One region of the Lachnoclostridium phytofermentans ISDg genome, then DNA from elsewhere that is predicted to be linked to it. Evidence: riboswitches for the same ligand, from Rfam matches in the RefSeq annotation. Region 1 holds a riboswitch; each other region holds the start of a gene.
What was found. Region 1 has a riboswitch for cobalamin ahead of cbiQ (cobalt ECF transporter T component CbiQ). Riboswitches for the same ligand answer to the same signal wherever they lie in the genome.
Positions count from the first base shown of each region.

Region 2: linked by a shared signal. The riboswitch ahead of CPHY_RS03050 (ABC transporter substrate-binding protein) and the one ahead of cbiQ (cobalt ECF transporter T component CbiQ) in region 1 are both predicted to bind cobalamin.
Region 3: linked by a shared signal. The riboswitch ahead of cobT (nicotinate-nucleotide--dimethylbenzimidazole phosphoribosyltransferase) and the one ahead of cbiQ (cobalt ECF transporter T component CbiQ) in region 1 are both predicted to bind cobalamin.

Region 1 is NC_010001.1:1,721,044-1,726,826, forward strand. Features, by position in the region: gene cobK (precorrin-6A reductase) at 1-43, shown strand, start outside; gene CPHY_RS07205 (cobyrinate a,c-diamide synthase) at 58-1,416, shown strand; gene CPHY_RS07210 (cob(I)yrinic acid a,c-diamide adenosyltransferase) at 1,453-1,977, shown strand; gene CPHY_RS07215 (precorrin-8X methylmutase) at 1,990-2,634, shown strand; cobalamin riboswitch at 2,869-3,074, shown strand; gene cbiQ (cobalt ECF transporter T component CbiQ) at 3,284-4,183, shown strand; gene CPHY_RS07225 (energy-coupling factor ABC transporter ATP-binding protein) at 4,204-5,055, shown strand; gene CPHY_RS07230 (energy-coupling factor ABC transporter permease) at 5,126-5,783, shown strand, end outside.
Region 2 is NC_010001.1:716,242-722,024, reverse strand. Features, by position in the region: gene CPHY_RS03055 (FecCD family ABC transporter permease) at 1-992, opposite strand, end outside; gene CPHY_RS03050 (ABC transporter substrate-binding protein) at 1,065-2,084, opposite strand; cobalamin riboswitch at 2,256-2,486, opposite strand; gene CPHY_RS03045 (hypothetical protein) at 2,718-3,170, opposite strand; gene CPHY_RS03040 (response regulator) at 3,535-4,635, opposite strand; gene upp (uracil phosphoribosyltransferase) at 4,966-5,595, shown strand; gene CPHY_RS03030 (aldose epimerase family protein) at 5,752-5,783, opposite strand, start outside.
Region 3 is NC_010001.1:1,393,279-1,399,061, forward strand. Features, by position in the region: gene CPHY_RS05820 (Gfo/Idh/MocA family protein) at 1-244, shown strand, start outside; gene CPHY_RS05825 (right-handed parallel beta-helix repeat-containing protein) at 900-2,459, opposite strand; cobalamin riboswitch at 2,787-2,990, shown strand; gene cobT (nicotinate-nucleotide--dimethylbenzimidazole phosphoribosyltransferase) at 3,217-4,284, shown strand; gene CPHY_RS05835 (bifunctional adenosylcobinamide kinase/adenosylcobinamide-phosphate guanylyltransferase) at 4,281-4,841, shown strand; gene CPHY_RS05840 (adenosylcobinamide-GDP ribazoletransferase) at 4,807-5,592, shown strand; gene CPHY_RS20650 (bifunctional adenosylcobinamide kinase/adenosylcobinamide-phosphate guanylyltransferase) at 5,570-5,783, shown strand, end outside.

The DNA.
Region 1 (5,783 bases):
GGGACAAAATCCTGTTTTTATTATCTCATGTACTGGTAAATAGTAATGGAGGAAAATATGGAACTGCCTAGAATTATGATTGGAGCTCCAGCTAGCGGAAGCGGTAAAACATTGGTTACCTGTGGGATTTTGCAGGCTTTTGTGAATCGAGGGTTAAAGGTTGCTTCTTTTAAATGTGGCCCAGATTACATTGATCCATTGTTTCACTCAAAGGTCATAGGAACAAAGTCAAAAAACCTAGATACCTTTTTTAGCAAGGAAGATACAATTAAATATTTATTTGGTAAAACGGCGAAGGAAGTTGATATATCCGTAATGGAAGGTGTTATGGGGTATTACGATGGAGTAGGCGGGATATCGACGCAGGGCTCATCCTACGAGCTTGCTGGGATTACCAATACCCCATCAATTCTTGTGATAAATTGCAAAGGGATGAGCCTTTCACTTATTCCGTTGATACAAGGATTCTTACAATACCGAAGTGACAGTAATGTAATCGGTATTATATTAAATCAAATGTCGCAAAGCTTGTATATGCCAATCAAAGAACAAATTGAGAAAGAGCTTGGAATAAAAGTTCTTGGATATGTGCCGTTTGCAAAAGAGCTGGTAATTGAAAGTAGACATTTAGGCCTGGTCATGCCAGAAGAACTGGAAGATTTTCATTCCAAATTAAATAAACTTGCGGGTATCATTGAGAAGACCGTTAATTTAGATGAAATATTGAAGATTGCTAAAAAGGCAGGGGATCTTAGTTATTCCATACCTGAAATACCAAAAGTGGATAGAGAAGTGAATATAGCAATTGCTAAGGATGAGGCATTCTGCTTTTATTATCAGGATAATCTGGATCTCTTACAGGAGATGGGAGCCAAGCTGGTTGAATTCTCTCCGATACATGATAAAGAACTACCAAAACATATTGATGGCATTCTGTTGGGTGGCGGATATCCAGAATTGGTAGCAGAAAAGCTCAGTGCAAATAAAAGTATGAGGGAGAGCATTAAGGCTGCATTAAACAATGGGCTGCCTTGTCTTGCTGAATGCGGAGGCTTTATGTATCTCCACCAACAAATGGAGGACATATCAGGAAAAAGTTATCCTATGGTTGGGAGCATTGTTGGAGGAGTTTTTAAAACAGACAAATTAAAAAGGTTTGGTTATATAACCTTAACTGCAAACCAGGAACAAATGGTTGCTGATTGTGGTGACAGCATAGTGGCACATGAGTTTCACTATTTTGATAGTAATGCATGTGGAGAAAGCTTTACGGCCAGTAAGCCATTACGAAAGACACAGTGGAGCTGTATTCATGGAAATGAGAATATGGCGGTCGGATTTCCTCATCTCTATTACTATTCCAATATGAGAGTACCGTTTCGCTTCCTTAGCACATGTTTAAATAGAAAAAAGTGAAATTAGAATAAAATATGAAATGACAGAGAGGGGAATATGAGAGGCTTAATTCATATTTATGCAGGAGATGGAAAAGGTAAGACCACTGCATCCATTGGACTGAGTGTTCGATGTGCAGGTAGTGGAGGGGATGTAGTGTTTGCACAGTTCATAAAAAATAACCAATCAAGTGAGCTGAACATCCTTAAACAGTTACCTAATATTCAAGTTATAACCTGTGATAAAACATTTGGATTTATTTCAAAGTTAACAGAAAGTGAAAGACTTGAAGCGAAAAAAGTATATAGCGATCATTTTTGCAATGTGATAAAACAGGTAAAGTCAAAGGATTGCAAAATGCTTGTACTAGATGAGATTATTGGAGCATATAATTACAATGTAATTGATCGGCAAGAGTTAATTGACTTTTTGAAAAGCAAACCAGAATCCTTAGAAGTGATTTTGACGGGAAGGAATCCGGCTAAAGAATTGCTTGATATGGCAGACTATGTATCTGAGATAAAGAAAATAAAGCATCCATTTGACCAGGGGATTTGTGCAAGAATTGGAATTGAAAAGTAGGAGTTAATCAGAATGAAAATAGATTTAGAAAATGTTTTACCAGCTGATATTGAAAGGAGAAGTTTCGAAATAATCGAGCAGGAGTTAGGTGGGAGAATCCTTGATAAAGAAAAAGCTCCGATAATCAAACGCGTAATACATACATCTGCTGATTTTGAATATGCTGATTCATTGATGTTTTCTGAAAACGTAGTGGAATATGCCTTAGCTGCGATAAGACGAGGAGCCTGTATTGTCACCGATACTGAAATGGGAAAGGCGGGGATTAATAAAAAGGTTCTAGCGAAATATGGAGGTGAGGTACTTTGTTTTATGGCAGATGAGGAAGTTGCTAGGATTGCTAAGATAAACGGAAGTACAAGAGCAACCGCAAGTATAGATAAAGCAGCCCTACTCGATAAAGAAATCATATTTGCCATAGGGAATGCCCCTACTGCGCTTGTGCGTCTTTATGAACTGATAACTGAAAACAAAATAAAACCAGCTTTGGTAATAGGAGTCCCTGTTGGGTTTGTTAATGTGGTACAGTCAAAAGAGTTGGTCATCAATTCTTCAGCTCCATACATTGTCGCGCGAGGAAGAAAAGGCGGAAGTAATGTGGCAGCAGCAATATGTAATGCTTTGCTCTATATGGTTGATGAAACTAGAGGAGCATAATGTATTTAGAAATATTTTAGAATAATGTATTTAGAAATATTTTAGTATAATGTATTAAGAAATATTTTAGTATAATGTATTTAGAAATATTTTAACATAATGGATTTATAAATATTTTAGTGTAATGAGTCTGTAATTATTACTTGTAAATATTAGCGTTATGCATTTGTAAGTATTTTTTAACTCAGCCATATTCCTAAGTTAGAGTAAAATTTATTTATATAAAAAAACTGAATAGAATTGAATTATACAAATTTTGTGCGAGTTCTCTCGTACAGGAAGTTGGGTGCAATTCCCACACAGGAGCGCTACTGTGATAACGGAGCAGTTTTCGAAAAGAACCTGAATAGTATGTTCTTTGACCACTGGAAGTAATTCTGGGAAGGTGAAAAATTTGCGGTGATGTTTAAGTCAGAATACATTTGTATAATGAAATGTACTGTATATTGTTTCAATATACAAAAACTCTTCGATCTCAAGAGGTACACACCTGATAGCTGCAATTTTTTAGAGAAGATTGTATTATTTCTTTTACCCTAAAATAATTACAGTATATTTGTGTGCTAAAATTACAGAACAAAGCTGTATTGAGTTCGTTTGAACTTAGTATGGCTTTTTTTAATTTTAGATGGAAGGCAAGGTTATTTATATGACAAAATTAATTGCTTTTTGCACCATATTTGTGGTGGCTGTCATTTTTTCTATATGGGAATTTCGAAAAAAACATGTTCATAGCAACAGTGCACATAAGCATCATCATGGAATAAAACATAAGCATGGAGAAGGGTTTTCCATTGACTTATATGCTTATACATCTCATATCAGAGACTGGAGTTCTGATTTTAAAGTTACCTTTTCAGTCATAGTCATGATTTTAAGTATTGTACTGAACAATCCTTATGTATCCGTTGTAATTATTTTTGCAATGGCTTATATCACTGTGGTAAAAGGTGGTTTGTCGATAACAGAATATTTATCATTTTTGGCGATTCCATTATCTTTTATTTTGCTTGGTACATTTACGATTGCCATTGATTTTTCAAAAGAACCAATAGGTCAATATAATTTGTATCTTGGCTTTTGTTATGTATTTACTTCTTTAGTACAACTAAAGAAAATGTTGTTTTTAATACTTAAAGTTTTTGCAGCTGTAAGCGCTCTACAGATGATGACATTATCTACTCCATCAAGTGAAATCATCGCTGTTTTAAGAAAAGTTCATATGCCAAAACTCATTCTTGAATTAATGAACCTAATTTACCGTTTTATTTTTATTCTAGTTGATGTTTATAGGCAGATGAAAAACTCAGCAGAAGCACGTCAGGGTTATTGTGATTTTAGGACCTCTTGTATTACTTTTGGGAGTATTGCAAGTAATATGCTTGTCGTTTCACTGAAAAAGGCAAATGCTTATTACAATGCTATGGAAGCCAGATGTTACGATGGGGAATTACATTTTTTGGAAGAAAAAAAAGCGATAAAGTGGAATCAACTAATTGCAGCAACTGCATTTATTATGTTTCTGTTTTTGCTCTGGGGAATCATGTGATGGAGAGGAAAGTGTGAATAATGAAGAAACCAATATTACAGGTTGAAAATTTATATTATGCCTATGGAAGTGGAGAGACCGTATTAAACGGAGTGAATGTCGAGATTTACGAAGGCGAAAAAATAGCGGTGGTAGGCTCAAATGGTTCTGGAAAATCTACATTTTTTCTAAATGTGAATGGTGTACTGACCCCAGATCAGGGGGAAATAACTTACCGGGATACGATAATCAATAAGAAAAATTTAAGAGAACTTCGAAAAAACATTGGAATTGTATTTCAGGATGCAGATAACCAGATTATTGCTTCTACCGTAAGGGCTGAAGTAGGATTTGGTCCAATGAACTTAAAACTTCCCAAAGAGGAGGTTAAAAAACGGGTTGAAGAAGCATTGGAATACATGAACATTACGGAGTTTATTGACAGACCACCTCATTATTTAAGTGGAGGAGAAAAGAAGCGGGTATCGATTGCTGATATCATAGCTATGAAATCAGATGTCATCATATTTGATGAACCAACGGCAGCGTTGGATCCTTTAAATGCAACGATGCTAGAAGATGTTCTAGAGAAACTGAATATGGAAGGTAAAACAATGTTGATTTCTGTCCATGATGTGGATTTTGCATACCGATGGGCGGAAAGGGTGCTTGTATTTCATCGAGGAAAAATTATTGCGGATGGAACACCGCTAGAAATATTCCAAAATGAAGAAATTTTAATTCAAACAAATTTAAAGCAACCAATTATGTTAGAAGTCTATGAAGCTCTTATAGAAAAACAGATATTAGAGGATTTAAAGATATATCCCAAAACACCCGCGGAATTTAGAAATATCCTGGGGAACAAGTATAGTTCATTAAGCATGAGGTAAACGAAATGCTTTTGATAAATTAATGTAATAGTTTTTAGTGACGTCCCATTAAAAACAAAAAGGAGGAAAAATGAATAAGAAAGAAAAAAGAATTGTTGCTATTGCAGCAGCATTTGCGTTATGTTTTGGAATTTCTCCAGCAGTAAACGCAATGCACATCATGGAAGGATATCTTCCACCGAAATATTGTATCACTTGGGGGATACTGTCTATTCCATTCCTTGTAGCTGGATATTTTTCAATCAAGAAAACGGTATCTAAGCAACATAGATCGATTACTATGCTTGCGATGGCAGGTGCGTTTGTTTTCGTACTTTCATCCCTGAAGATACCTTCAGTTACAGGTAGCTGCTCACATATGACGGGTACCGGATTAGGTGCCATTTTATTTGGACCAAGTGCAGTTAGTATTCTTGGTATTATCGTACTTATTTTCCAAGCTATTTTACTTGCTCATGGTGGATTGACGACACTTGGCGCAAATACATTTTCAATGGCGATTGCAGGCCCATTTGTTTCGTTTGGCATCTATAAATTATGTCAAAAGTTAAAAGTTAATAAGCTTTCTGGAATTTTTCTTGCAGCATTTGTTGGTGATTTATTTACATACTGTGTAACGAGTATCCAGCTTGCTCTTGCCTATCCTTCAAGTAATGGTGGTGTAGGAGCTTCTGCTCTTAAATTCCTTGCAGTCTTTGCACCGACACAGGTACCATTGGCTATTATTG
Region 2 (5,783 bases), 1.0 Mb from region 1:
GCTCCAAATAATGCGGTAATAACTCCGACTGGTAATTCTCCAGGTGCTCTTAAGGTTCTTGCTAAAGTATCACAAACAATTAAGAAAAAGGCACCAAAGATACAACTAAATGGCAATAATCTCTCGTGTCTTGGACCAAGTAGCAATCGTATCATATGAGGTATAATTAAACCGACAAAGCCTATAATACCACAAACCGAGACGCAAGCGGCTACCAAAAGTGAACCAACTATGATAAGAGTTCTCTTCACTTTCAATGTATCAATACCAAGACTTTCTGCAGTTTCCTCACCTGCCGCTATAATGTTTAGTTCTCTCGCATACACAATAATTATCGTAGCACAGACAACAAAAAACAGGAGAAGAAATCCGACTTTCTTCATGCTAGCTGCAGAAAAGCTTCCAAGAGTCCACATATAAACCTTTTCTATCTGCTCTCTTCTAATACTCATTAATAAGGAAATCATAGCAGACAACATAGAACTAATCGCTGTACCAGTTAGCACAATATGAGTAACTGAACCAGTACTTCCAGTAAACGCAATTTGGTATACTAAGAAAACAGTAAGTAGAGCTCCAACAAAGGCAAATGCCCCTATCACACCCAGACCAAAAAATGATATCGTCATACCACTTAGTGTAGCTATCGTAGCTCCAAGAGCTGCACCAGAGGAAATGCCAAGTATCTGTGGGTCTGCAAGTGGATTACGAAATAATCCTTGAAAACATGCCCCTACTAACGCAAGTGAGGCTCCGCTTAAACCAGAGAGTAAAATCCTAGGTATTCGAATATTCCAAATAATCGTAACATAATTTTTAGGTATATCCGAAGTTTCTATTAACTTTCTAATAATCGGTATTTTACTTAGAAGGACCTTTAAACTATCATATATTGTTATGTTGGCTGAACCAACTGATGCTGTGACAATAATCGTAATAAGTAGTAGCAACGTAAACACTAGATAATAAAATGAAGTCTTTCTTTTGTTCATATTAATAATCAGGCCTTTCCATAACTGCAAACTTTGAACCACAGGTACAAAGTTGCGTATTTACTCCAGTATCTATTGAAATGCTTCTGGATGCAGTATTTTTGCTACCTCTAAAATTCCATCAGCAACACGATAACTTTGACGTTCCAGTAAATTATTATCAATACTATACACTTGATTATTCTTTACAGCACTTAAATCTTTATAGTTATCACTTGAGATAAAGCTATCCTTCATACTGGAATCTAAAATAATTACCTCTGGGTCTGCATCAATTAAACTTTCTAATGTATATGACCATCCACTAACATTTTTAGCAATATTATCTCCACCTGCTAGTGTTAATAAATTTCCGATAAAGGTATCACCTCCGGCTGTATAATCTCCGTATTCCCCAAAACCTACTACATAATATACAGTCTTCTTAGGAAGTGACGCAACCTTCTTTGTTACATCTTCTATTTGTGTTTTCATTGTTTCTACAAGCTTTGCTGAATTATCCTGACAATTAAATATCTGTCCAATTAAATCAATCATCCCATAGATACCAGCAACATCTTTATCTTCATTCGCTACAACGACCGTAATTCCAACCTCTTTAAATTTTTGAATAACATCTTCCGTCCATAGGGAAGAAGCTAATACAACATCTGGAGCTAGACTTACAACTTTTTCTATATCAGGATTATAAAAATCTCCGATAGATTCAATAGACAATGCTTCCGCTGGATAATCACAATAATCCGTACGTCCAATCAATTTATCTGATAGCGAAAGTGCATATAATATCTCTGTGATACTAGGAGAAAACGATATCATTGTTTGAGGTTCATTTTCAAACGTAATGGTAGTTCCCATAGTATCGGTAACTGTGAGTGGGTACTTAGTTTCATTATTCTCTGTAGTATCCTCTGGTAAGCCAGTCGGGGTTGTGGCTGGTTCTGTGCCAGTTGATGGCTGAGCAGTAATTTGTGCCTCTGAAGTTGGCATTTCATTAGTTTCATGATTCTCATTGCCTGCTTTTGTCCCACAACCTGTCATGACAATGGTTAGAATCAATCCAAGTGTCAATAGTTTTTTAAATTTCTTCATTTAGCCTCCATGCTGCGACTATCTTTTTAGGAGCCGCTAATGGCGTGGGTTTGGCGCAGCACAAACTTGTCTGTGTAAAGTTTTAGAATTTCTTAGGCGGCGTCTTTTGGCGCCTTAGATATTCTCTTCACACTTACTCCCTTTTTGATCCGCAACTCCCTCCGAGTGCAGATGATTCATTCTCATATGGCAGGTTTCCTGGCTCATGGTCATTTTACTCATTGCTGTCTTCTCATATCATTCTTCGCTTTTTAAGGCTAGGAGCCGTATCCTTAACGCTAAAGAAGATACAATGACACTTCCGCAATTTTCATTCCATTGACAGTAACGGGGGCTGCTGTGGATTTTCACCACATTCCCTTTTAACTTATATTAAGAAGCACCACATGGTCGCAATTATTATACCCGTAACTTGGATACAATACAAGTAAATTTTAACAACAAGAAATCACATAGATAATAATTACTCATCAAAAAAAGACTGTCATAAAAGATTTAATGACAGTCCTTCTCCTATTACGTTTCATTTTGTAACTTTATTGGAAAAGCCAACCTATTTATTCTATGAAATACTATCTTCCTGATATATACATTAAATATACATGGAATATATATTAGTAAACGTATCTATTATCATAAGTTACGCCTTTTCACATGGCCCAAAATAATCTTTTCTAAGACAGACTTATATACTAAAACGATCTGAGCATCAATAAAGCAATATTTATTGAGAACAAATTCATAAGTCTTCATTAGAAACAGAACGCTCATCGTACCAAGAGCAGTAATCGCAATCATTGGTACTAAACCTTTCAATAGAATAAATGTAGAGGCAGCAATATAGAATACCACAGCAAACATATAATTTTTACTGATTCGAAAAGCAAGCAACATAGCATCGTTTAATCTATCATGCATCCGTGCAATCGATTCAATATCTTTATCCTTAAGCCTGGTGTAGATATCCTCAAAGACCTCTTTACTCTCTAGTGATTTGTTCTTGAGATTTTTTTGAATGTATGTGAAATACTTATTGTAGTTGACTTCTCCTAATTCCTTGCGTATTAATTTCTTGAATACACTCATCATATCCCCATTTCCTTTCGGTGGAATTGAACCTGTCTTTAGTATTTGCGAAGTCCTCTAATAAAGTCTTGTAATTTCTGGTTAGTTTGTAAAATTTGAAAATAAGATGACAAAACTTGGCTATGTCATGAACAATAAATTATATATTCACAAAATGTTCATAAGTTAGCCATACTATCATCATATTCATATCTTATAATACAAATATAACATAAATATGTTTACAAGATAATTTTTTTCATAAAACAAAGCCCGGCAGTTACCCTCCCCCTCTACCGGGCTTCTCCTCTGCCCTTTTTTCGAAATTACTTAGACTTTTTATCTCTATTCTTTCAAATCTTAATTTTCTCAAATCTTAATTTCATCAAATTATAATTTGATTCACATACTTTGCAGTGTTTTCATAATCAAATTCTTCCGCTGCTTCCATCGCTTGATGAATCTTTTTTTGATTTTCCTTAGATACCATCGTTAACAGTAGTCTTAATCCATTTATAATCTCAAAATATTCATAATGACTAATATGATATAATACTTTCCCCTGCTGCTTTGCGATTACTTCTTTAGAACAGTTAGAAATCCCCATGGTTTCATTCTTAGGATTTCTTCTATTATTATATGCGATTAACGCTTGTTCGAGTTCACTACAAAATAAGTTAATGCGCATGAGAAATCTCTTTAGTTGTTCCATCTGGCATTCATGGATAGAATTATTATGTTCCAATGATTCCTCGCTCATTCTTTTCATTTCAAGGGCAGTTGCATCTTCCGCTAATTCTCTTGATCCCAAATGATACAATATACTTTTTAAAGAATGGCATTCTGCTTGCATAATACCACGTTCTTTCTCTTCTGTAATAAGTTCTAACTTATCTTTTGATTGAATTAATTGTTTCATCGATGCTTCTGCTATGCGGATATAATTATCCACCTGATTTAGAGCATAATGCAAGCCTAATCTACAATCAAGCGTAGTAACCTGTTGAAATATTTCTATAAATTCTGATACTTCATCCGTTCTTTCCCCAATCTCGTGAAAGGAATCTATCAAATTCTCACATAATTTTTCTTTTGGTAACCATCTTTTTAAACATTGACTTAGCTTATCTGCCTCAATTGGTTTTTCTAATACATCAGAAAATTCATTTGTTGTTGCGATTTTTTCATTTTCACCGATGAGAGCACCTGAAATCGCTATAATCACCTGACCGAATTTTCCCACTAATTTATGTATCCTTTTCGCAGTTTCAACTCCATCTATTTCTGGCATCATGAGATCCATAAAAATTAAGTCATAATCTTTTTCAGCCACCTTTTCTAAGGCATCCCGTCCGCCTCCTGCAGTTTCAACAGAAAGACCATATGTCTTTAACATCATTCCTCCTGCTATCAGATTAACAGGATTGTCATCTACGATTAAAGCTGTGGCTCCAATTTTATCCCCATGAAAGATTGTATCAATCACACACAACATCCTCCTTTACTTTTATTATCTATCACATCACAATGTTATAGTTTTTCCATTCATTCACTTTGTCTCCCATATCCTAACAAATTTAAAGACTAAAATCAAGATTTTCCATTTTTTTCTTTAAAACTTTTCTTTATTTTATTATCACTTTTTGTTATAATAGTCGGTAAGAAAAAATTTGAAGTCGGGACGCACGCAATAGCGGGCGTTCTAACCATGAATACAATTCTGTGAACTCCCACATATTATGGATTAGTACACAGAAAATATTGCAACAAAAGTTTAAGTGCATGAAAAATGCATAAATATCCTGGAGGTATCATTATGTCAAATGTTTGCATTATGGATCATCCTCTAATCCAACATAAGATTGGTATTATGAGAATGAAAACCACATCTACTAAAGAATTTCGTGATTTAGTAGCCGAAGTAGCTATGCTTATCTATTATGAGGCAAGCCGCAACCTACCATTAGCTGATAAGGAAGTGGAGACTCCACTTACTAAGGCTATTGTTAAAGAAATCGAAGGTAAGAAATTATGTGTCGTTCCAATTCTACGTGCCGGAATGCATATGGCAGACGGTATTCTTAATCTAACACCGAATGCAAAAGTAGGCCACATAGGATTATATCGTAACGAAGAAACTCTTGAACCTGTTGAGTACTTCTGTAAATTACCATCTGACGCTCCTGATCGCGAAATCTTTGTTGTGGATCCAATGCTAGCTACTGGTGGTTCTGCTATTGCAGCTATCACATTATTAAAAAGACGCGGCATTGAAAAAATTCGTTTCCTCTGCCTAATTGCAGCTCCAGAAGGTCTTAAAAAATTACAAGAAGCTCATCCAGACGTTGATGTTTTTATCGGTGCACTTGATGAGCGTCTAAATGAACAGGGTTATATTTTACCTGGTTTAGGTGATGCTGGTGATCGTATCTACGGTACAAAATAATCTCGGAACATGATTCTATTTGGAGATTATAATTCCAATTAATTTATAATATTATTTCACCATGTTTTAGTATTATAAAAAGAGAAAGGGCTGTTGCCATTTTAAACACTCCCTGTCAAGAGACAATGAGCAGTTTAAAATGGCAACAGCTCCTTTTTATTTTTTCACTGAGAATTTATAGATCGTAA
Region 3 (5,783 bases), 330 kb from region 1:
AAAGGTTTATGGGATGAATAACTATGAGAAAATTGAAGTATACAATTCAAACCGCGAATTAGTAGAAACCATTGAGAGACCAGAACAAATTACTGGATATGAGTATGAAGTAACTGCAGCTTTCAAGGCAATAGCAGAAGGTAAATTAGAATGTCCGGAGATGCCTCATGAGGAAACTCTCCGCGTGATGGAAATTATGGACGGTCTTAGAGCTAGTTGGGGTGTAATTTATCCTTTTGACTAATAGTAAAGGAGATTGCATGATTGACAGAAATAAATTTGATGCGATTAAAAGGCCATTGCTTATGGAAAGGAACAAGGAGCTGTACGTTCTTTTCTTATGGCAGACGAGTTAAATGAGCCAGCAAAGCATGTTTATGAAAAGATAGGATATGTTGGTAGTGAAACAGAATTCCAACTTGATATGGTTTATCAGCATGTTTAAATCTTTAAAAAAGATATTAGAGCTGCTTTATACTTGAAAAGCTATGAAGTAAGAACTAGCTAAGTTGAAAAGTAGCGAGTGCTTATTTAGTGCTTGAAAAGAATGCACAGAGCGTATAAGAAAGCAACAACAACGATAATAAAAGAATATGCAATCATAAAGGGAGCTTATGCTCAATAGTAGATATAAAAGCTATTGAGCATAAGCTCCTCTTTTTCATAAAAATAATGTCCCCAAAAGGTTCATATTCATAGTAGTTCTAGCACAGGTAATGTTACTGGCTATTAGAAATAAAGCTTTAGTATGTGATCCACACAATTTTCTTCTTCCGGAAATAGCAACTTTTCGTATGGAAATTTTTTTGGTTTAAATGTGCCGTATGGCGTAATTATCTTGGAATCATCAGATAGTTCAGAAAACCGCCACTTCATTGTTCTATAACAAAACTAACAAATTACTTTTTTACTTTCGGTGTATTATTTTTAACCGTATGTCCATCTTTTGTATCTGCATAAATAGCTTGAGCAGCGGCTACACCGGTGATCTTATTCCAGGTAACATTGCAGTTTCTTGTAGTTGAATTTAGATAAATACCATTTTTGGCTGTCACGTTTATCTTATTACTATAGATCTTTAAATTTTGGGTATATGATACACCAATTCCTCCATAATAGCTGTTTTTCGCTCCCGCTTTACTAATCTGGTTCCAGTATAGATTACCTGAGTTACTATTGTGTACGCAAATTGCATAACGATAGGTATCAGTGATATAGTTGCTACCAATATAACAGTTAGGGGAGTATTCTACAAAGATTCCATAGCGGGCTGTCTTTGTTAGCTTATTCTTTCTAATAGAAACATTGGATAAAGGTCGTGCTTTGCTACCAATAACACGTATTCCATCACCCCAGGTAAGCGTTGAACCTTCTAGATATTGTCTCATATTCTTAATAGTATTTCCCTCAATTACGATGCGATAATTTTTAGGAAGGGGCTGTTTTTTCGTACTTGGAAGAGCAGGAAGATAATTCATCTCCTCATTTGCAATTGTCGTATAGACAAGAATCCCAACACCTGCTCTATCTATGATATTGTTTTTTATATTGGTGTTTGTATAGTTATAAACTTTAATGGCAGCTTCCGAGATATCATGAAGCCTATTATTCTCAATTGTTATGTTAGTATGGAAAACTCCTTGGACAGAAGTATGGGAACCAATACCGCGGGGAAAGTTGTATATTAGGTTATCTTTTATGACAATTGTATCACATGGTAAATCGTCATATAGGATAGAACTTGACTGCATGGAAGGAACGATGATATTGTCATGAACGATGTCGAGCTGAATCGCTTCTTTTAACGTTTCACCATTATAACCAAAGAGTATGCAATTTTCTATAGTACCGTTTTTAACACCAGCAAAGGTAATAAGGTGGCTTTTGTCTGGTACATTACGAATGGTTGCGTTTTTAACGGTAACATTTGTAGCGTGTATAAAACGAAAACTCTCCGTACCCTTGTTATAGCCTGCTATCATAGAGGAATCCCAGATACCCCCATCGATGGTGATATTTTCGGTAGTAGAATAACCACCGTTATCTTTACTCATATCATTTGCAATCATGGCTCCACGTTGGTGGTTCTTCATTAATTTAGCTCCAGTAGAAACAATAATTGTAGTATTAGAATAGATACGAAGTTCTTGATCAAGTACATAGGTACCATATGGTATTCTTATGGTTAGGTTGTATACATTATTCTTGTTATAATCTAATAATTGCTGAATTTCCGACGCGGTCGCATTTTTTGTAACGCTAACGTCGAGATCTATCTTATTTTGACCTTGTCGGACTGATACCTCGTGAGATCCTACATTAGAAGTGATGAAGCGAGAGGTTGTTATAAGTGGGGGGGAGATTTTATATGAAGTAGCGTGAGCTACTGGGATAGTTGTAATATATCCAGATAAAACCAGAGATGTTACTAGAGTGCCTAATTTAACTTTGTAGTTCATATTCATTACCATTCTTTCGTATTTTAGATATCTTAAGTATTTCATAAAAGTGCGACAAAAAAGAGTCAAATAGGTTACATCTTTTTGTCAGGAGATTCAGAACATGAGGATATTTTGTTATAGAATTACCAAAATGAAATATTTCTGTAATAATATTGTAACATTTTTAAAGTAGTTATTCCATTGTATATTATTGGTTATTATCAGGGATTATAAGGATTAATTACGGTAGATACTTTACATCCTTTGATTTTTTAGTTATAATGAAGCGGGTTTAATTTCCAAATAAGAGAATTAAATTTTTTACATGTACTGAAATTCTATCTTAAAAATATAATGTAGAGAGGTGCCTTGGCATGATTTATAGCCAAGGATAATAGGGAAATGGGTGAAAAATCCCATGCGGTCCCGCCGCTGTAATGGAAGAGCATACTTCACTTACGAATGTAGGACATGTCACTGAGTAATCGGGAAGACTGTAGTATGTGCTGAAGCCAAAGCCAGAAGACCTGCCTCACTATAAGAAATAACACAAGGCTACGGTGAATAGCTGGTGTAGTAAAGAACTCATTTAGGGAGTTTTTTTGTTATGCCTCTTATGCTATTTTGTGTATGAGGCATTTTTTAGTTTATAGGAATTTGCGCTGCAATTTCCTATATGTATGGTTAAGTCACGTTGGTCATTATTGCAAGAATAAGGGAAAGACCTTAAAAAGGGAAAGTCCATAAAAAGGTATGAGACAAGAAAGGAATTATTATGGAGCGGGAAATTGATTGTAAACTTATCATAAGACAGCTGATAACAAGAGATTTTAGTGAAATTGAAGAAAGAAAAAGAGAAGCTAATAAGTACTGGGATAAGATTGCAAAACCACTTTATGGACTTGGATATCTGGAGGATGCTGTTGCAACACTGGTTTCTATCAATCCTAAGATAACGCTTAAGAAACGTTGTTGCATGGTATTTTGTGCGGACAATGGGATTGTAGCACAGGGGATTTCCCAGACTGGAAGTGAAGTGACTGCGGTTGTAGCTCAAAATATTCTTCATGGGAGAGCCAGCATCAATCATTTTGCAAAAGTGGCTAACGCTGAGGTAATTCCAGTTGATGTTGGTATGCTAACTGAAGTAGAGGAAATGCGCTGTCTGAAGGCAAGAAGAGGAACAAGAGACTTTTCTCAGATGGAGGCTATGACAGAAGATGAGTTATGTAATTGTATAGAAGCCGGTATCTTATTAGTGAAGGAATACAAAGAATCAGGTTATGAAATTATAGCAACGGGGGAGATGGGAATTGGCAATACGACTACCAGTAGCGCTGTCACTGCTGCTCTCCTTCAAGTACCTGCGAAGAATGTAACAGGAAAGGGAGCAGGCTTAAGTAAGGAAGGAATTACGCATAAGGCAAAGATAATCGAGGAAGCAATCGCTTTTCATCATTTAAACCCAGAGGAGCCTTGGGAAATCTTAAAGAAGGTTGGAGGCTTTGATTTGGCAGCCATGGTTGGTGTCTATCTTGGAGGAGCATTTTTTGAGGTACCTATTGTCATTGATGGTTTTATATCCTCAGCAGCAGCGCTTCTAGCTACCAGATTATGTGAACCTTGCAAATATACGATGGTTGCCTCTCATCAATCTGGTGAGCCAGCCGCACAAATGATACTGGAAGAACTTAAACTAAATCCTATCATCCAATGTCGCCTATCTTTAGGTGAGGGAACAGGAGCTGTTGCGGTAATGCCACTACTTGAGATGGCATTAAGTGAATATCGCAGTATGCCAACCTTTACTGATATACAAATAGAGGAGTATAAACCATTATGAGATATTTAATCACCGGAGGCAGCGGGAGTGGCAAGTCTGCCTATGCAGAAGAAATTGCGGATTCTTTCAATTTGCCTGTGTATTATCTAGCTACGATGCAAGTGTATGGAGAAGAAGGAAAGAAGCGTGTAAAGAGACATCGTTTACTACGAAGCGGAAGAAATTTTCATACAATTGAGAAATCGCTGACGGTGAATGAAGTATCTATTCCCAAAGATAGCGTCGTGTTATTGGAATGTTTATCTAATCTTCTAGCAAATGAGATGTTTGATCCGATAGGAATTGGTGCGGATGGGGTGATAGATGGAGTACTAAGACAAGTTGAGCTGCTTTCTGAAAAAACGACACACTTAATTGTAGTATCCAATGATATCGGATTTGATGGAATCAGTTACGACGAGGGTACTTCCTTATATATCAAAGCACTTGGAGAACTTCATACAAGGTTAGCAGTAGACTTTGAGCACGTTGATGAAGTAGTTTGTGGTATTCCTTTAAATCATAAAGGGGAAAGAGGTTATTATGAAGTGGCTAAATTCTTTATGGATTGCATTTAGTATGTATTCAAAGATTAGAGTTCCCATGAAGGAATGGGAGGAATCGTCTATGCGTTATGCGATTTGTTTCTTTCCCTTGATTGGGGCGGTGATAGGAGGAGTGTTCTTTCTTACCTTTCAAATAGGACATCTTCTTAAGCTTGGTGATATCTTAATCGCAGCTTTGCTAACATCAATTCCAATCTTAATATCTGGTGGGATTCATATGGATGGTTATTGTGATACCATGGATGCAATTTCTTCTTACCAGTCTAAAGAACGAAGATTAGAAATATTAAAGGATCCGCATTCCGGAGCATTTGCAATTATTCGTAGCGGAGTTTATTTTTTGTTGTACTTTGGTATGGTTTCGGTTTTAACTTTAAAAAGCAGTATTATCATCGCCATATTTTTTGTTGTGTCAAGAGCCTTAAGTGGTTTAGCAGTCGTTCAATTCAAGACAGCAAAATCAAATGGTCTGGTAGCAACATTTCAGCAAGCAGCACATAAAAGGAAGGTAACAATCAGTATGGTTATCTACTTAGTGATTACTGTAATAGGCATGTTATTGGTTTCTCCAATTCTAACAGTAGTTGGAATGTTAACAGCTTTGCTATGTTTTATTCGGTATAAGAAGTTAGCATATCAGTTGTTTGGAGGTACGACAGGAGATTTAGCAGGTTATTTTTTAGTACGTTGTGAACTGATGGCTGGATTAGCTGTCGTAATTGCGGAAGGAGTAATAATATATGGAACTGGTCATTGGTGGTAGGGCTTCAGGAAAATTAGAATATACTATGAAAGTTTCAGGATTAGCTATAGATGCTGTAGCAGAGAGCGTAATAGATGAGACAAAGCAGATACTTAATTCTTTACAGGATACTATTCGTGAGTGGATGAAAGAAGATTATTCTTCACTTTCGGATGAAGAGATGATAACAAAATATTTAGGACGACTACACG